DNA from 2 places in the Halobacillus salinarum genome. Region 1 is predicted to be linked to the other one. Evidence: a T-box and tRNA genes for the amino acid it is inferred to sense, from the RefSeq annotation. Region 1 holds a T-box; the other holds one or more tRNA genes.
What was found. A T-box is a leader RNA that pairs with one kind of tRNA and senses whether it is charged. The one in region 1 lies ahead of pheS (phenylalanine--tRNA ligase subunit alpha), so its partner is inferred to be a tRNA-Phe.

Region 1 (3,711 bases):
CCCTGGCAGGCGGTGGTACAGATTCAGGTTCCATCCATTTAAGTCATGATGGTGTCCCTGCTTTATCCATTACGATTGCAACCCGGTATATTCATTCTCATGCAGCCATGCTTCACAGAGACGATTTTGAGAACGCTGTTAGACTGATCGTTGAAGTGATCAAACGCTTGGATACGGATAAAGTGAATGAAATCACTTTTAATTAATCATGATCCTCTTAAGAAAGAGCTGTCGAGAGAATTCTCGACAGCTTTTATTATCGAAAGAATTTTTAAGTGATCAGAAAAACTGTAGAGAAACAAATGGCTTCTCTACAGTTTTTCAGTGTTATTGAACTTGGTTATGCTGCAGGCTCTGTTCGAGTGTTTCCAGCATTTCCTGCTTTTCATCTTCACTTGCTTCTTTCCAGATCATTTCAAACAGTACGCCTAAACCTGGCAGCATTTTTTCCTCTCCGTTTTGTACGGCATCCACGATTGTAGCTTCCAGCTGCTCGGTGTTATGCCCGGAAACGTTAGAAAGAATAGCTTTTCTTAAATTAAGATCCATGTCACAAGGGCCTCCTTTGGTATCATTCAAAAACCACTGTGTTCCTCAAGATTTCTCATTTAGTTTGACCATTTTAGGTCAAGCTATGTATGATAAGTAAGAAACTTTAGTAAAAGAGGGTATTATATGCTGACATCTATCACTAACCCTAAAGTCAAAGAATGGAAAAAATTACATAAACGGAAATACCGCGACCAATTACAGAAATTTATAGTTGAAGGTATTCATTTAGTGGAGGAAGCCTTGAGTAGTGACTGGGATGTTGAAGAAGTGATTGTCCGGGAAGATTATGAAGAGAAGCTTCCTCAAAAAGTTGAGGTTACGGAGGTAAGCACTCAGGTGTTTGCTACTGTTGCCGGGACAGAGACTCCCCAAGGAATAGCTGCCGTTGTATATATAAAACAGCAGGATTTAACGTTTAAACCGCTGACGTTATTGGTCGATGCTGTTCAGGATCCTGGAAATTTAGGAACGTTAATCCGCACGGCAGATGCGGCTGGCTATTCTCAAGTTATCGCTGGCAAAGGAACGGTAGACGTTTTTAATGAAAAAGTGATCCGGTCCACTCAAGGGTCTCTTTTCCACATCCCTGTATTTCAACAGGACCTTGAAAGTTCCATAGAAGGGTTGAAACAATCCGGGGTTACGGTGTATGCTTCAACACTAGAGAACTCTGCTTCGTACAAAGACTTTAATGCCGATGGGAATGCTGCTTTAATCGTAGGCAACGAAGGAAACGGAATCGATCCCACTCTTACCGGTATGGCTGATCACCGGGTGCACATTCCTATTTATGGAAAAGCTGAATCGCTAAATGTTGCCATGGCCGGCGGCATTCTCATGTATTATTTTAGAGGGTAAGGTTGCACAATCCTTCTACTTTCTCTATAATAAATAAGCAGTTATATAGTGAAAAGCGACGAAAGAGTCAGTAAATCACTGTAAAATCGATTTCAGGGATGAAATGCCATGGACTGTAAGCATTTCGATCGAGACAGGGATTGAACTTTCACTCTGGAGCTGGTCATCAATGATGACCCGGGTTATTTATCCGTTATGAACTCAAGTGGACATAGGAATGCTGTGTCAACAAGGGTGGTACCGCGAAGCTTATCAAGTCTCGTCCCTTTCTGGGAGGAGGCTTTTTTTAGTTGAACCATTTATTTAAAGTTAACATGCAAAGTGCTATTTAAAGGAGGAAGAAGCTGATGAAAGAGCGTTTGCAGCAGTTAGAACAAGAAGCTGTTCAAAAAGTAGAAAAAGCGGAAGATATCCAGGGCTTAAAAGAAATTCGTGTGGAATACCTTGGAAAAAAAGGGCCGATCACAGAAGTATTGAGAGGGATGGGAAAGCTCACAAAAGAAGAGCGGCCTGTTATCGGGCAGTTGGCAAATGATATTAGGGAACGTATAGCAGCAGCCATCGATTCAAAGCAGTCGAGATTTGAAGAAGCTGCTTTAGAAAAACAGCTCGAAGAAGAAAGTATTGATGTAACTCTGCCGGGAAGACCGGTCCAAGTAGGCGGCCCTCACATATTAACAAGTATCGTTGAGGAAATAGAAGACCTGTTTATCGGAATGGGGTTTGAAATTAAAGAAGGCCCTGAAGTAGAGACGGATTATTATAATTTTGAAGCCTTAAATCTTCCTAAGGGTCATCCCGCTCGGGACATGCAGGATTCTTTTTACATTACGGAAGAGTTGCTGCTCAGGACTCATACTTCTCCTGTACAGGCAAGAACGATGGGGGAGAAAAATGGCAAAGAACCTGTGAAAATGATCTGTCCTGGAAAAGTCTATCGCCGGGATACAGATGATGCTACTCATTCTCACCAATTCACACAATTGGAAGGTCTTTTAGTCGATGAAGATGTGCGGATGAGTGACTTGAAAGGCGTACTGAATGCTTTCGCTAAACAGATGTTTGGAGCAGAGAGGGATATTAGACTTCGTCCGAGTTTCTTCCCTTTTACAGAACCTTCTGTCGAGATGGATATCTCTTGTAAAGTCTGTGAAGGAGCAGGTTGTTCTGTATGCAAAGGTACAGGCTGGATTGAAATACTAGGTGCCGGCATGGTTCATCCAAATGTTCTCGAAATGGCCGGGTATGATCCAACGGTGTATTCAGGGTTTGCCTTTGGAATGGGACCGGAACGAATAGCGATGCTGAAGTATGGAATTGACGATATTCGTAATTTCTACACAAACGATATCCGATTCCTGGAACAATATCATAAGGCATAAAGGAGGAAAACAAGCATGCTCGTATCATTAAATTGGCTGAAAGAATATATTGACATTAGTGATTATACACCAGAAGAACTCGCTGAAATTATTACGAAAACAGGGATAGAGGTTGAAAGCGTTGAACCAATTGCAGAGGAAGCTTCAGGCGTGGTGGTCGGACATGTTCGATCATGCGAACAACATCCGAACGCGGATAAGCTTTCCCTTTGCCAAGTCGATACAGGCAGCGAAACGTTACAAATTGTCTGCGGCGCTCCAAACATCGCGAAAGGGCAGAAGGTAGCTGTAGCTGTCCCTGGTGCCGTTTTACCAGGCGACTTCAAGATCAAGAAGACGAAACTTCGCGGCGAGGAATCAAACGGCATGATCTGTTCATTACAAGAACTTGGGGTAGACGAGAAAGAAGTTCCGAAAGAATTTGCAGATGGCATTTTTGTTTTCCCGGATGATGCTGTTCCAGGTGAAAACGCACGGGCACTTTTAAATTTAGATGATACCATTATTGAACTGGGTTTAACACCTAACCGTTCAGACGCTTTAAGTATGGCTGGGGTAGCCTATGAGGTTGCTGCAGCAATCGATGGAAATTACCAATTAAGAGAAGAACAAGTGGAAACAACGCAGGAAAAAGCAGAAGACTATGTCAAGGTTAGAGTTGAAGACCAGCAGGCAAACCCATATTATGGAGCTTTTATCATTAAGGATGTAAAGGTTGGTCCATCGCCACTGTGGATGACAAATCGGTTGAGAGCGGCTGGAATTCGACCGATTAATAATGTGGTCGATATCACGAACTATGTTCTCCTGGAGTACGGCCAGCCGCTGCATGCTTTTGACTATGACCGATTTGGTTCGAGAGAAGTCGTGACCCGTCGTGCACGCAAAGGTGAAGTAATGAAGACATTGGATGATCAGG
Region 2 (3,711 bases), 1.4 Mb from region 1:
TGATCTTACGATCAGTGGTAGGAGAGCGTTCTAAGGGCGGTGAAGTCAGACCGTAAGGACTGGTGGAGCGCTTAGAAGTGAGAATGCCGGTATGAGTAGCGAAAAAAGAGTGAGAATCTCTTTCACCGAAAGCCTAAGGGTTCCTGAGGAAGGCTCGTCCTCTCAGGGTTAGTCGGGACCTAAGCCGAGGCCGACAGGCGTAGGCGATGGACAACAGGTGGATATTCCTGTACCACCTCCTTTCCGTTTGAACGACGGGGAGACGCAGGAGGATAGGGAGAGCGCGCCATTGGATGAGCGCGTCCAAGCAGCAAGACGGCCGGATAGGCAAATCCGTCCGGTGGGAACGTCAAGCTGTGATGGGGAGGGAACTAAAGTACCGAAGCTCCTGAGTTCACACTGCCAAGAAAATCCTCTAGTGAGGAAAGGGGTGCCCGTACCGCAAACCAACACAGGTAGGCGAGGAGAGGATCCTAAGGTGAGCGGGAGAACTCTCGTTAAGGAACTCGGCAAAATGACCCCGTAACTTCGGGAGAAGGGGTGCTCCTCTGCCGAGGAGCCGCAGTGAAAAGGCCCAAGCGACTGTTTACCAAAAACACAGGTCTCTGCGAAGCCGTAAGGCGAAGTATAGGGGCTGACACCTGCCCGGTGCTGGAAGGTTAAGGGGATGCGTTAGCTTTTGGCGAAGCGCTGAACCGAAGCCCCAGTAAACGGCGGCCGTAACTATAACGGTCCTAAGGTAGCGAAATTCCTTGTCGGGTAAGTTCCGACCCGCACGAAAGGTGCAACGACTTGGGCACTGTCTCAACGAGAGACCCGGTGAAATTATACTATGCGTGAAGATGCGCATTACCCGCGACAGGACGGAAAGACCCCGTGGAGCTTTACTGTAGCCTGATATTGAATGTTGGTACAGCTTGTACAGGATAGGTAGGAGCCAGAGAAGCCGGAGCGCCAGCTTCGGTGGAGGCGCTGGTGGGATACTACCCTGGCTGTACGGACATTCTAACCCAGGACCGTGATCCGGTCCGGAGACAGTGTCAGGTGGACAGTTTGACTGGGGCGGTCGCCTCCTAAAAGGTAACGGAGGCGCCCAAAGGTTCCCTCAGAATGGTTGGAAATCATTCGCAGAGTGTAAAGGCACAAGGGAGCTTGACTGCGAGACCTACAAGTCGAGCAGGGACGAAAGTCGGGCTTAGTGATCCGGCGGTTCCGCATGGAAGGGCCGTCGCTCAACGGATAAAAGCTACCCCGGGGATAACAGGCTTATCTCCCCAAGAGTCCACATCGACGGGGAGGTTTGGCACCTCGATGTCGGCTCATCGCATCCTGGGGCTGTAGTCGGTCCCAAGGGTTGGGCTGTTCGCCCATTAAAGCGGTACGCGAGCTGGGTTCAGAACGTCGTGAGACAGTTCGGTCCCTATCCGTCGTGGGCGTTGGAAATCTGAAAGGAGCTGTCCTTAGTACGAGAGGACCGGGATGGACACACCGCTGGTGTACCAGTTGTTCCGCCAGGAGCATCGCTGGGTAGCTACGTGTGGACGGGATAAGTGCTGAAAGCATCTAAGCATGAAGCCCCCCTTGAGATGAGATTTCCCTTACCTCTAAGGTAATAAGATCCCTCAGAGACGATGAGGTAGATAGGTCCGAGGTGGACGCGTGGTGACACGTGCAGCTGACGGATACTAATCGATCGATGACTTATCTAAATTGAAAAGCGGAAGCTAGACATACAACTATGATGTTTCGAGTTCGTTTGAATGTGTACTTATCCAGTTTTGAGGGTTACACAAAAAAGTTTGTAAATTCCCTTGAAAAATTTATAAAAGGACAATATAATATATCTTGTCCCTTTAAAAAAGTACATTTAGAGATCTGGTGGTGAAGGCGAAGAGGTCACACCTGTTCCCATGCCGAACACAGTAGTTAAGCTCTTCAGCGCCGATGGTAGTCGGGTCGATCCCCGTGAGAGTAGGACACTGCCAGGTTTCAACTGTTCCACCGTAGCTCAGTGGTAGAGCAATCGGCTGTTAACCGATCGGTCGTAGGTTCGAATCCTACCGGTGGAGCCATTCTATGGAGAGCTGTCCGAGCTGGCCGAAGGAGCACGATTGGAATTCGTGTAAACCGTTACCACGGTTTCGAGGGTTCGAATCCCTCGCTCTCCGCCATAAATACACTTTCCTAATAGCTGGCCCGTTGGTCAAGTGGTTAAGACACCGCCCTTTCACGGCGGTAACACGGGTTCGAATCCCGTACGGGTCACCAATTTATTTTAAGCCAGCTAGCGGTATTTCGCTTAAGCACGACCGCACTCCGGAGGATTAGCTCAGCTGGGAGAGCACTTGCCTTACAAGCAAGGGGTCGCAGGTTCGAGCCCTGCATCCTCCACCATTTTCGCAAGATTTCACCGAAACACCTTGCAGCACGACGAACAGTTGAACAGAAACATTTTTATGGGAACAACAAAAGATATTCCCACATTATCGCGGGGTAGAGCAGTCTGGTAGCTCGTCGGGCTCATAACCCGGAGGTCGCAGGTTCAAATCCTGCCCCCGCAACCATAATATCCAATTAACTACTTCGATTCCACTTCTTTGCTAATTGGAAATAGGAGCCCTGTAAGGGCAACCAGATTAATTTAAATATGGTCCGGTAGTTCAGTTGGTTAGAATGCCTGCCTGTCACGCAGGAGGTCGCGGGTTCGAGTCCCGTCCGGACCGCCACTTTACATAGAAAATCATTGTTTATCACATAATCGGCTCGGTAGCTCAGTCGGTAGAGCAACGGACTGAAAATCCGTGTGTCGGCGGTTCGATTCCGTCCCGAGCCACCATTTATCCGACTTGCAAACATGGGGATACAAGTAGGAAGTCCAGAGAGATGGACATAGTTATTTAAATATGGAGGGATAGCGAAGTTGGCCAAACGCGGCGGACTGTAAATCCGCTCCCATCGGGTTCGTAGGTTCGAGTCCTACTCCCTCCACCATTACATCTTAGGGGTATAGTTCAACGGTAGAACAGCGGTCTCCAAAACCGCCGATGTGGGTTCGATTCCTACTACCCCTGCTTTTCATTATGGCGGCTATGGCGAAGGGGTTAACGCACCGGATTGTGGCTCCGGCACTCGAGGGTTCGATTCCCTCTAGTCGCCCTTTAATAATTTTATTACGCTTTGGGCCATAGCCAAGCGGTAAGGCAACGGTTTTTGGTACCGTCATGCGCTGGTTCGAATCCAGCTGGCCCAGCCATTTGCGGGAGTAGTTCAGTGGTAGAACACCACCTTGCCAAGGTGGGGGTCGCGGGTTCGAATCCCGTCTCCCGCTCCATTAATTTCATTCATTTTTCATTTGTTTATGAATAAGATATAATATTAATGATTTTTCAATGGCGGCATAGCCAAGCGGTAAGGCAGAGGACTGCAACTCCTTTACCACCGGTTCGATTCCGGTTGCCGCCTCCAATTATTTGCCGGTGTGGCGGAATTGGCAGACGCGCACGACTCAAAATCGTGTTCCTTCGGGAGTGTCGGTTCGACCCCGACCACCGGTACTCATTAAAACGAAATAATGATTTAATCAGAAGACAGGATTACTCAAATCCTGTCTTTTTTATATATGCCAGCTTTTTCAACTAAAGTTAAAAAATGCTGTTGTTTTCCTAATTTAAAAGGGATAAGATTAAAACGTACACGGATTAACCCTGATCT

Region 2: it encodes a tRNA-Phe, which carries the amino acid that the T-box ahead of pheS (phenylalanine--tRNA ligase subunit alpha) is inferred to sense. The anticodon was not compared.

What each region holds. Positions count from the first base shown of each region.
Region 1 covers NZ_CP095073.1:1,951,587-1,955,297, forward strand. Annotated here, with positions in the region: gene MUN89_RS09905 (M42 family metallopeptidase) at 1-206, shown strand, start outside; gene sspI (small acid-soluble spore protein SspI) at 328-549, opposite strand; gene MUN89_RS09915 (TrmH family RNA methyltransferase) at 676-1,410, shown strand; T-box leader at 1,460-1,680, shown strand; gene pheS (phenylalanine--tRNA ligase subunit alpha) at 1,758-2,792, shown strand; gene pheT (phenylalanine--tRNA ligase subunit beta) at 2,808-3,711, shown strand, end outside.
Region 2 covers NZ_CP095073.1:3,348,020-3,351,730, reverse strand. Annotated here, with positions in the region: rRNA gene MUN89_RS17390 (23S ribosomal RNA) at 1-1,709, shown strand, start outside; rRNA gene rrf (5S ribosomal RNA) at 1,875-1,988, shown strand; tRNA gene MUN89_RS17380 (tRNA-Asn) at 1,998-2,072, shown strand; tRNA gene MUN89_RS17375 (tRNA-Ser) at 2,079-2,171, shown strand; tRNA gene MUN89_RS17370 (tRNA-Glu) at 2,194-2,268, shown strand; tRNA gene MUN89_RS17365 (tRNA-Val) at 2,319-2,394, shown strand; tRNA gene MUN89_RS17360 (tRNA-Met) at 2,488-2,564, shown strand; tRNA gene MUN89_RS17355 (tRNA-Asp) at 2,650-2,726, shown strand; tRNA gene MUN89_RS17350 (tRNA-Phe) at 2,761-2,836, shown strand; tRNA gene MUN89_RS17345 (tRNA-Tyr) at 2,906-2,991, shown strand; tRNA gene MUN89_RS17340 (tRNA-Trp) at 3,001-3,071, shown strand; tRNA gene MUN89_RS17335 (tRNA-His) at 3,084-3,156, shown strand; tRNA gene MUN89_RS17330 (tRNA-Gln) at 3,179-3,253, shown strand; tRNA gene MUN89_RS17325 (tRNA-Gly) at 3,257-3,331, shown strand; tRNA gene MUN89_RS17320 (tRNA-Cys) at 3,392-3,465, shown strand; tRNA gene MUN89_RS17315 (tRNA-Leu) at 3,473-3,554, shown strand.